DNA from 2 places in the Streptomyces sp. NPDC003284 genome. Region 2 is predicted to be linked to the other one. Evidence: riboswitches for the same ligand, from Rfam matches in the RefSeq annotation. Region 2 holds a riboswitch; the other holds the start of a gene.
The links. A riboswitch is a leader RNA that binds a small molecule or an ion and turns the genes downstream of it on or off. The one in region 2 is predicted to bind glycine.
Positions count from the first base shown of each region.

Region 1: another riboswitch for glycine. It lies ahead of gcvP (aminomethyl-transferring glycine dehydrogenase); the one in region 2 lies ahead of gcvT (glycine cleavage system aminomethyltransferase GcvT).

Region 1 is NZ_JBSFSI010000013.1:8,382-13,811, forward strand. It holds gene ACWDYF_RS24920 (MerR family transcriptional regulator) at 1-482, shown strand, start outside; partial or broken gene ACWDYF_RS24925 (DNA polymerase IV) at 597-2,151, shown strand; gene ACWDYF_RS24930 (PRC-barrel domain-containing protein) at 2,067-2,444, opposite strand; glycine riboswitch at 2,558-2,652, shown strand; gene gcvP (aminomethyl-transferring glycine dehydrogenase) at 2,829-5,430, shown strand, end outside.
Region 2 is NZ_JBSFSI010000027.1:49,518-54,947, forward strand. It holds gene ACWDYF_RS34225 (enhanced serine sensitivity protein SseB C-terminal domain-containing protein) at 1-61, opposite strand, end outside; gene ACWDYF_RS34230 (enhanced serine sensitivity protein SseB) at 200-1,003, opposite strand; gene ACWDYF_RS34235 (AAA family ATPase) at 1,045-1,743, opposite strand; glycine riboswitch at 1,914-2,014, shown strand; glycine riboswitch at 2,015-2,136, shown strand; gene gcvT (glycine cleavage system aminomethyltransferase GcvT) at 2,177-3,304, shown strand; gene gcvH (glycine cleavage system protein GcvH) at 3,413-3,790, shown strand; gene glyA (serine hydroxymethyltransferase) at 3,808-5,070, shown strand; gene ACWDYF_RS34255 (L-serine ammonia-lyase) at 5,169-5,430, shown strand, end outside.

The sequences.
Region 1 (5,430 bases), on a different contig from region 2:
GCTACCGAGGCCCGACGGCCTGTGCGGCGGCAGGCATCACCTACCGGCAACTGGACTACTGGGCCCGCACCGGCCTGGTCGAACCGAGCGTGCGCCCGGCCCACGGGTCCGGCACCCAGCGGCTCTACAGCTTCCGCGACGTCGTCGTCCTGAAGATCGTCAAGAGGTTCCTGGACACCGGTGTCTCGTTGCAGAACATCCGGACCGCCGTGCAGCACCTGCGTCGGCAGGGGTTCAGCGACCTGGAGCGCATGACGCTGATGAGCGACGGCGCGACGGTCTACGAGTGCACCTCGCCCGACGAGGTGCACGCTCTGCTCCAGGGCGGCCAGGGCATCTTCGGCATCGCCGTCGGAGTGGTGTGGCGCGATGTGGAGAGCGCCCTGTCGCAGCTGCACGGCGAGCGTGTCGACACCGGTGAGACCCTGGTGGGCCACAACCCCGGGGACGAGCTGGCCAGGCGCCGCAACCGGGCGGTCTGACCGCCCGCCGGCCCGCTCGGCGGCAGGCCGGATCCCGGTCGCGGACGGCCGCCTGAGCGCGCGTCGTGCGCCGCGCCGGGGGCATTGTCAGTGGCGTGGTGCAGCATCGGAGATGTGAGAAGCGCGCCGACGATCCTGCATCTCGACATGGATGCCTTCTTCGCCCAGGCGGAGCAGGCGTCCAAGCCGAGCCTGCGCGGGAAGGCGGTCGTGGTGGGCGGCCTCGGCCCGCGCGGTGTGGTGGCCACCGCGTCGTACGAGGCGCGGGTCTTCGGCGTCCACTCCGCGATGCCGATGGCCCAGGCGCGCCGCCTGGCGCCGAACGCCGCGTATCTGGTGCCGCGCTTCGGCTTCTACCGGTCGATCAGCGAGCAGGTGATGGGGCTGCTGCGGGCGCTGTCCCCGCTGGTGGAGCCGCTGAGCCTGGACGAGGCGTTCGTGGACCTGGAGGCCGGGGGAGCGGCCTCGGACGAGGAATCCGCCCGGCTGGCGGGGGCGCGGCTGCGGGCCGACATCCGGGCCGTCACGGGGCTGACGGGCTCGGTCGGCCTGGCCGCCTCCAAGATGCTCGCCAAGATCGCCTCCGAGCGGGCCAAGCCGGACGGTCTCGTGCTCATCGAACCGGGCACGGAGCGCGCCCTCCTCGGCCCCCTGTCGGTGCGGACCCTGCCGGGCGTGGGACCGGCCACGGGGGACCATCTGCGCCGGGCCGGGATCCACACCGTCGACGAGCTCGCCGAGGCGGGCGAGGACGAGCTGGTGCGCCTGCTGGGCAAGGCGCACGGGCACGCGCTGCACGCGATGGCGCTGGCCCACGACGAGCGGCCGGTGGTCGCCGAGCGGGAGACGAAGTCGGTGTCGGTGGAGGACACCTACGACATCGACATCCACGACCGGCTGCGGGTGGGCCTGGAGGTGCAGCGGCTGGCCGACCGCTGTGTGGGGCGGCTGCGCGGGGCCGGCCTGTCGGGCCGGACCATCGTGCTCAAGGTGCGGCGGTACGACTTCTCCACGCTGACCCGGTCGGAGACGCTGCGCGGGCCCACCGACGACCAGGCGGTGGTGCGGGAGGCCGCCGCCCGGCTGCTGGACTCGGTGGACACCACCGGCGGGGTGCGGCTGCTCGGAGTGGGCGTGTCCGGGCTCGCCGACTACACCCAGGAGGACCTGTTCGCCCAGGCGGCCGGAGAGGCCGCGGAGCACCCCGCTGAGGAGCCCGTGGACGAACCGGCACCGGAACCGGCGGAGCCCGCCGAGCGGCACTGGTCCGCGGGGCACGACGTGCGGCACACCGAGCACGGACACGGCTGGGTGCAGGGCAGCGGCGTCGGCAGGGTCACGGTCCGCTTCGAGACACCGCAGTCGGCGCCGGGGCGGATCAGGACCTTCCGCGTCGACGACCCGGCTCTGGAACCGGCGGATCCGCTGCCGCTGGTACGGCGAAGACCGGCGGACGCGACGGAATCGACGGACCCGGCGGGCACGGCGGGCACCCCCGGGGGTGGGACCGCGCTGGGCGTCGGATGAGTACGCGTACGAGTGCGGCGCGGGAAGGGGGAGAGGAGAGGACAGGGCCGGCCTGCCTCAGGGCTCCTCCGTGCCGGAGCCCGCCAGCTTGCCGAAGTCGCGGTCCAGGGGAGCGACCGGAGGTGTCACATCGAGGCCGTAGTGGTGGTAGAGCTGGAGTTCCTGCTCCGGGGAGAGGTGGCGGCCGACGCCGAAGTCCGGCGCCTCCTTGATCAGGGCGCGCTCGAAGGGGACGCGCAGGGCGCCCTCGACCAGTTCGCTGGGCTCCAGGGGCACGAAGGCGTCCCGGGAGAACAGGCCGGTGCGTATGGCCGCCCACTCGGGCACACCGGTCGCGTCGTCGAGGTACACCTCGTCCACCGTGCCGATCTTGTGGCCGTTGCGGTCGAACGCCTTGCGGCCGATCAGGTTGCGCGGATCGATCTCGGTCAGCACGGTCCCTCCACATGGTCGCAACTCATCCGTAAGCACTACAAAAGAGCACATTCGGCGGGGCGGCCACTCGAAGGCTCGGGCTCCCGGCCCGCTGGTACCCTGGCAGCGGCTGCTGACCCCGTGCGGGAGAGTCCTCCAGCAACACCGGAGGCGCCGAAGGAGCAAATCCTCCCCGGAATCTCTCAGGCCCACGTACCGCACGGACGAGGTCACTCTGGAAAGCAGAGCGGATGTCGACGGCGTCCGCTCTCACCGACGGTGAAAGCCGGGCGCCCACGGACGGCCCGGTGAAGCTCTCAGGTTGAGATGACAGAGGGGGAGGCCGTCGGGACACCCGCGCCGTGGTGTCCCTCGAAGGTCGCGTCAGACCAGGAGGCCTCCGCAATGACCGCCCAGCGCATTCCGCTCTCCGAGCTCGAACAGGGCATCCCCTTCGAGCAGCGCCACATCGGGCCCGACCAGGAGGCGCGGGCCAAGATGCTCGCGCAGGTCGGCTACGGCTCGCTCGACGAACTCACCGCCGCCGCCGTGCCGGACGTGATCAAGAACGCCGACACCCTGGACCTGCCGGGCGCCCGCACCGAGGCCGAGGTGCTGGCCGAGCTGCGCTCCCTCGCCGACCGCAACCAGGTCCTCGGCTCGATGATCGGACTCGGCTACTACGGGACGTTCACCCCGCCGGTCATCCTGCGCAACGTCATGGAGAACCCGTCCTGGTACACGGCGTACACCCCGTACCAGCCGGAGATCTCGCAGGGCCGCCTGGAGGCGCTGCTGAACTTCCAGACCGTGGTCGCCGACCTCACCGGTCTGCCGACCTCCGGCGCCTCCCTGCTCGACGAGGGCACCGCCGCCGCCGAGGCGCTGGCGCTGTCCCGGCGCATGGGCAAGAACAAGAAGGGTCTCTTCCTGGTCGACGCGGACACGCTGCCGCAGACCATCGCCGTCATCGAGACCCGCGCCGAACCGGCCGGTGTCGAGGTCGTCGTCGCCGACCTGAGCGACGGCATCCCCGCCGCGCTCGCCGAGCGCGACATCAACGGCGTCCTCCTCCAGTACCCCGGCGCCTCCGGTGCCGTCCGCGACCTCAAGCCCGTCATCGACCAGGCGCACGCGCTGGGCGCCCTGGTCACCGTCGCCGCCGACCTGCTCGCCCTCACCCTGCTGAAGTCGCCCGGCGAGCTGGGCGCGGACATCGCCGTGGGCACCACGCAGCGCTTCGGCGTGCCGATGGGCTTCGGCGGACCGCACGCCGGTTACATGGCGGTGCGCGAGCAGTTCGCCCGCAGCCTGCCCGGCCGCCTGGTCGGCGTCTCCGTGGACGCCGACGGCAACAAGGCGTACCGCCTCGCCCTCCAGACCCGCGAGCAGCACATCCGCCGTGAGAAGGCCACCAGCAACATCTGCACCGCGCAGGTGCTGCTCGCCGTCATGGCCGGCATGTACGCCGTCTACCACGGGCCCGAGGGCCTGAAGGACATAGCGCTGCGCACCCACCGCTACGCCGCCGTCCTCGCCGAGGGCCTGAAGACGGGCGGCGCCACCGTCGTCCACGGGGCGTACTTCGACACGCTGACGGTCCGCGCCGAGGGCCGCGCCGCCGAGATCGTCGCCGCCGCGCGCGAGGGCGGCGTGAACCTCCGCCTCGTCGACGCCGACCACGTCTCGATCGCCTGCGACGAGACCACCACGCGCGCCCAGCTGCGGACCGTGTGGTCCGCCTTCGGCGCCACCGGCGACATCGACGCGCTGGACGCCGCCGCCGGCCAGATCCTGTCCCAGGACCTGCTGCGCACCGACGCCTACCTCACCCACCCCGTCTTCAGCCAGCACCGCTCCGAGACGGCGATGCTGCGCTACCTGCGCAAGCTCGCCGACCGCGACTACGCGCTGGACCGGGGCATGATCCCGCTGGGCTCCTGCACCATGAAGCTCAACGCGACCACCGAGATGGAGCCGGTCACCTGGCCCGAGTTCGGCCAGCTGCACCCCTTCGTCCCCGCCGAGCAGGCGCAGGGCTACCTCACCCTCATCCGCGAGCTGGAGGACCGGCTCGCCGAGGTCACCGGCTACGACAAGGTCTCCCTCCAGCCGAACGCCGGATCGCAGGGTGAGCTGGCCGGTCTGCTCGCCGTGCGCGGCTACCACCGCGCCAACGGCGACGAGCAGCGCACCGTCTGCCTCATCCCGTCCTCCGCGCACGGCACCAACGCCGCCAGCGCGGTGATGGCCGGGATGAAGGTCGTCGTGGTGAAGACCGCCGAGGACGGCGAGGTCGACGTCGACGACCTGCGCGCCAAGATCGAGCAGCACCGCGAGCAGCTCGCCGTGCTGATGATCACCTACCCGTCCACGCACGGTGTGTTCGAGGAGCACGTCGCCGACATCTGCGCCCAGGTCCACGAGGCCGGCGGCCAGGTCTACGTCGACGGCGCCAACCTCAACGCCCTGGTCGGCCTCGCCAAGCCGGGCCACTTCGGCGGCGACGTCTCCCACCTTAACCTGCACAAGACGTTCTGCATCCCGCACGGCGGCGGCGGCCCCGGCGTCGGCCCGGTCGCCGTACGCGCGCACCTCGCGCCGTATCTGCCCAACCACCCGCTCCAGCCCGCCGCGGGCCCGGAGACGGGCGTGGGACCGGTCTCCGCCGCGCCCTGGGGTTCGGCGGGCATCCTGCCCATCTCCTGGGCGTACGTCCGGCTGATGGGCGGCGAGGGACTCAAGCGCGCCACGCAGGTGGCCGTGCTGTCCGCCAACTACATCGCCAAGCGCCTGGAGCCGCACTTCCCGGTGCTCTACACGGGCCCCGGCGGTCTGGTCGCCCACGAGTGCATCATCGACCTGCGTCCGCTGACCAAGGCGACCGGTGTCAGCGTGGACGACGTCGCCAAGCGGCTGATCGACTACGGCTTCCACGCGCCGACGATGTCGTTCCCGGTGGCCGGGACGCTGATGATCGAGCCGACCGAGTCCGAGGACCTGGCCG
Region 2 (5,430 bases):
CGGGTGTCACCTGGCGGAGCATCTGCTCGACATGCCCGGCCGCGGTGTCGCTGGCGCTCACCATTTACCGCCCCTCCGTGTTGCCCTCGACCGGGCTGTGCGTCCAGCTTAAAGCCGCCCGGCGGCCCGGTCCGTGCCGCGGTCGCGCGCGCGGGCGGCGCCGGTCCGTGCCGCCGGCGTCCGCGCGCCCCCCGCCGTCTCAGTGTCCGTGCCCGTAGAAGGGCCTGACCTTCTCCCGCAGCCATACGGCCACCGGGTCGTCCGTGATGTCCAGCAGGACCAGGTTCACCGGCCAGGCCGGGGGCGCCGCCGCCAGGGCGCGGCCCAGGGCGTCGAGCGGGCGGGCGCGCGCCTCGTCGTCCGCCGAGGTCAGCTCGACGCCGACGAACAGGACCGGGTCGGCGGTCTCGACGGCGGCCAGGCAGCGGCGGGCGGTGCGCACCACGCCGGTGGCGTCGAACTCGGCGGAGGCGGCGGACAGGAAGTCCACCGGGTCGTCCTGCCAGTCGGGTTCGTAGAGCCGGACCCGGCCGCCGGCGGCGGGGCCGTCCAGCGCGGTGCGCCCGGCCCGGCACAGTGCGGCCACGGCGGGCGGCGGCAGCGGCATTCCGGCCACGCCGTCCGGGTTGAGCGCGATGCCGACCTGGGCGGGCAGCCCGCGGGCGAACTCCACGGCGGGCGCGACGGTGTACGCCATGTGCGCGCCGACGACGTGGCGGAACTGCTCCTCGGAGCTGAAGACCGGTACGTACGCCTGGCCGTCGATCTCCAGCGTGGGCAGGTCGAGCGGGCCGCTGTCCGGGCCGCCGCCGTTCGGCAGCGGCACCCACAGGAAGCTGCGGCCGAGCACCTCGATGACGCGGCCGCCGGCCGTGGGGATGCCGAGGGCCGCGGAGAGCACCTCCTCCAGCTCGTTGCCGGGCCACCCGCCGTGCGGGTGGGGGTGTGCCTGTGCCGGGAAGTCCCCCGGAATGTCCGCGGAGAAGTCCGCCGGGAAGTCCATCTGCCTACCGCCTGCCGGAAACCACTGGTGTGACCGGAAGGTTATCGGGTGCCGGGGCCGGGCCGGCCGGTGAAGGCGATCCGGCGCAGCCCGGCCGCCGCCGCGCGGTCCAGCAGCACCGCCGAGGCGCAGCCCTCGGGCAGCTCGCCGCGCTCCACCGCGGCCAGCAGCCGGGCGACGGACCTGCGGTGGCGGCCGAAGGCGTAGCGCGAGACCCGGCGGCCGCGCTCGCGCTGGCCGGTGAGCGCCGCCTCGGGGGCGACGTCCAGCAGGACCAGGTGGAGGGCGCCGCCGCGGCGGCGGGCGGCGCGGGCCAGCCAGCCGCGCACCCAGCGCTGGGTGCCGCAGTCGTGGACCACGACGCCCTCGCCGCCGCGCAGGGCGCGGCGCAGCGCGGCGTAGTGGGCGAGGCGGACCAGGGGGCGGTAGAGCGCGTAGGGCAGGCGGTGCGCCAGACGGGCGTCCCAGCGGTCGCGGGTGTCCTGCGAGTCGATGCGGGGGCCGGGCGCGGCGCGGCGCATCAGCGTGGACTTGCCGCCGCCGGGCAGTCCGGTGACCACGACCACGTCGCCCGGTCCGAAGAGCAGGGCGTGCGGGGCGCGGCCGGGGCGCTCGCGCAGGTCGCGGACGACGGGGGCCGGGGGCCCGTCGCACCGCTCGCGGGCCGGGGCCCCCGGCTGTCCCGGCAGGGCGGGCGCCCGGGTGATCACGTACGCCGGCGCGGTCCTGTTCACCGTCATCGTCCTCCCCGGGGCGGTGACGGTTCACCTTCCCCTTGAGTGTAAAGAGAAGGTAATGGACGGTGTCTGCCGTTTCCGTGCGCGTTCTGCCACAGCACGGTTACAGATCCGGCCTGCCGTGAAGTGTCCGGGCATGCAATGATGTGCGCGCCAACTGCATACCGGCCGTTTGAATCCGCGCGGGAGAGTCCCCGGCAGCGTGTCTGCCCGGGGCGCCGAAGGAGCAAGTCCCTCCCTTGAATCTCTCAGGCACCGTTACCGCGCGGGCGAGGCACATCTGAAAAGCGGGCCGCCCGCCCTGCCGCGGCGGCCCCACCCAAGGTGCAAGCCGTGTCCGTCCGTCCTCGGGCGGTCATGGCGAACCTCTCAGGTTCCGATGACAGATGGGGAGGACACGCCCCGTCCTCGCCCGCCATGCCTGGGAGACCGACCGATGAGCAGTTCCGTGTCCCGTCCGCTCCGTCACACCGCCCTCGACGCGGTGCACCGCTCGCTCGGTGCCACGATGACCGACTTCGCCGGCTGGGACATGCCGCTGCGCTACGGCTCCGAGCGCGACGAGCATGTCGCCGTGCGCACCCGGGCCGGTCTGTTCGACCTGTCCCACATGGGCGAGATCACCGTGACCGGCCCCCAGGCCGCCGCCCTGCTGAACTTCGCGCTGGTCGGCAACATCGCCTCGGTCGGCGTCGGCCGCGCCCGCTACACCATGATCTGCCGCGCGGACGGCGGCATCCTGGACGACCTGATCGTCTACCGGCTCGCCGACACCGAGTACATGGTGGTGGCCAACGCCTCCAACGCCCAGGTGGTGCTGGACTCGCTCACCGAGCGGGCGGCGGGCTTCGACGCCGAGGTCCGCGACGACCGGGACGCCTACGCGCTGCTCGCGATCCAGGGCCCGGAGTCCTCCGGCATCCTGAAGTCTCTCACCGACGCCGACCTGGACGGCCTGAAGTACTACGCGGGTCTGCCCGGCACGGTCGCCGGGGTGCCCGCGCTGATCGCGCGCACCGGCTACACCGGCGAGGACGGCTTCGAGCTGTTCGTGAAGCCGGAGCACGCCGTGGAGCTGTGGCAGGCGCTGACCGAGGCCGGCGCGGGCGCGGGCCTGGTGGCCTGCGGTCTGTCCTGCCGCGACACGCTGCGCCTGGAGGCGGGCATGCCGCTGTACGGGCACGAGCTGACCACCGCCCTGACCCCGTTCGACGCGGGTCTGGGCCGGGTGGTGAAGTTCGAGAAGGAGGGCGACTTCGTCGGCCGCGAGGCGCTGCTGGCCGCCGCCGGGCGCGCCGAGCAGGCCCCGCCGCGCGTCCTGGTCGGGCTGGTCGCCGAGGGCCGCCGGGTGCCGCGCGCCGGGTACTCCGTGGTGTCCGGCGGCGAGGTGATCGGCGAGGTCACCTCCGGCGCCCCCTCCCCCACCCTGGGCAAGCCGATCGCCATGGCCTACGTCGACGCCGCGCACGCCGCGCCGGGCACGGCCGGGGTCGGCGTGGACATCCGGGGCAGCCACGAGCCGTTCGAGGTCGTGGCGCTGCCCTTCTACAAGCGGCAGAAGTGACACCGTCGAGCCACGGCCGACGGTGATCCGGGTCACCCGACCCGCCTCACGCATGCCCGCGCACTCCCTCATTCACCACCACTGACCCGCGTACAGGAGAATTCAGGCATGAACAACCCCCAGCAGCTGCGCTACAGCAAGGAGCACGAGTGGCTGTCGCCCGCCGAGGACGGCGTCGCGACGGTCGGCATCACGGAGTTCGCGGCCAACGCGCTCGGCGATGTCGTCTACGCCGACCTCCCGGCGGTGGGCACCACCGTGACCGCGGGCGAGACCTGCGGCGAACTGGAGTCGACCAAGTCGGTCTCCGACCTGTACTCCCCGGTCAGCGGTGAGATCACCGAGGCCAACCAGGACGTGGTGGACGACCCGTCGCTGGTGAACTCCGCCCCCTTCGAGGGCGGCTGGCTGTTCAAGGTCCGCCTCTCGGAGGAGCCGGCCGACCTGCTCTCCGCCGACGAGTACACCGCGCAGAACGCCGGCTGAGGGGCGGAGGGACACCGATGAGCGTTCTCGACACCCCCCTGCACGAGCTGGACCCGGACGTGGCCGCCGCGGTCGACGCGGAGCTGCGCCGCCAGCAGTCCACGCTGGAGATGATCGCCTCGGAGAACTTCGCTCCGGTCGCGGTCATGGAGGCGCAGGGCTCGGTCCTCACCAACAAGTACGCCGAGGGCTACCCGGGCCGCCGCTACTACGGCGGCTGCGAGCACGTCGACGTGGTCGAGCAGATCGCGATCGACCGGGTCAAGGCGCTGTTCGGCGCCGAGCACGCCAACGTGCAGCCGCACTCGGGCGCCCAGGCCAACGCGGCGGCGATGTTCGCGCTGCTCAAGCCGGGCGACACGATCATGGGTCTGAACCTCGCGCACGGCGGGCACCTGACCCACGGCATGAAGATCAACTTCTCCGGCAAGCTCTACGACGTCGTCGCCTACCACGTGGGCGAGGACGGCCAGGTCGACATGGCCGAGGTGGAGAAGCTGGCCAAGGAGTCCAAGCCGAAGCTGATCGTGGCCGGCTGGTCGGCGTACCCGCGGCAGCTGGACTTCGCCGCGTTCCGCCGGATCGCGGACGAGGTCGGCGCGTATCTGATGGTCGACATGGCGCACTTCGCCGGTCTGGTCGCGGCGGGCCTGCACCCCAACCCGGTGCCGCACGCCCATGTGGTGACCACCACCACCCACAAGACGCTGGGCGGCCCGCGCGGCGGTGTGATCCTCTCCACGGCCGAACTCGCCAAGAAGATCAACTCCGCGGTCTTCCCCGGTCAGCAGGGTGGCCCGCTGGAGCATGTGATCGCCGCGAAGGCCGTGGCCTTCAAGGTCGCCGCGGGCGAGGACTTCAAGGAGCGCCAGCGGCGTACCCTGGAGGGCGCCCGGATCCTGGCCGAGCGCCTGGTCCAGGAGGACGCCAGGGCGGTGGGCGTGGACGTGCTGTCCGGCGGCACCGACGTGCACCTGGTCCTGGTGGACCTGCGCCACTCGGAGCTGGACGGCCAGCAGGCCGAGGACCGCCTCCACGAGGTCGGGATCACCGTCAACCGCAACGCGGTCCCGAACGACCCGCGGCCGCCGATGGTCACCTCCGGCCTCCGGATCGGCACCCCGGCCCTGGCGACCCGCGGCTTCACGGCCGAGGACTTCACCGAGGTCGCGGACGTGATCGCCGAGGCGCTGAAGCCGTCCTACGACGCCGAGGCGCTCAAGGCCCGGGTGAAGGCCCTGGCCGACAAGCACCCGCTGTACCCGGGTCTGGACAAGTAAGACACCCCGAGGGGCACCGCGCACCGGCCGGCGACCCCGGCCCGGCACCGCGCGGTGCCCCGCCCCTCGCACCACCCCCCGCATTGAGGAGTCCCCCCGTGGCCATCTCGGTCTTCGACCTGTTCTCGATCGGCATCGGCCCGTCCAGCTCCCACACGGTCGGCCCGATGCGCGCGGCCCGCATGTTCGCCCGCCGACTGCGGAGCGAGGGGGTCCTGGAGCCGGTCGCCTCGCTGCGCGCGGAGCTGTACGGCTCCCTCGGCGCCACCGGCCACGGCCACGGCACCCCCAAGGCGGTGCTGCTCGGCCTGGAGGGCGACTCGCCGCGCACGGTGGACGTGGAGACCGCCGACGACCGGG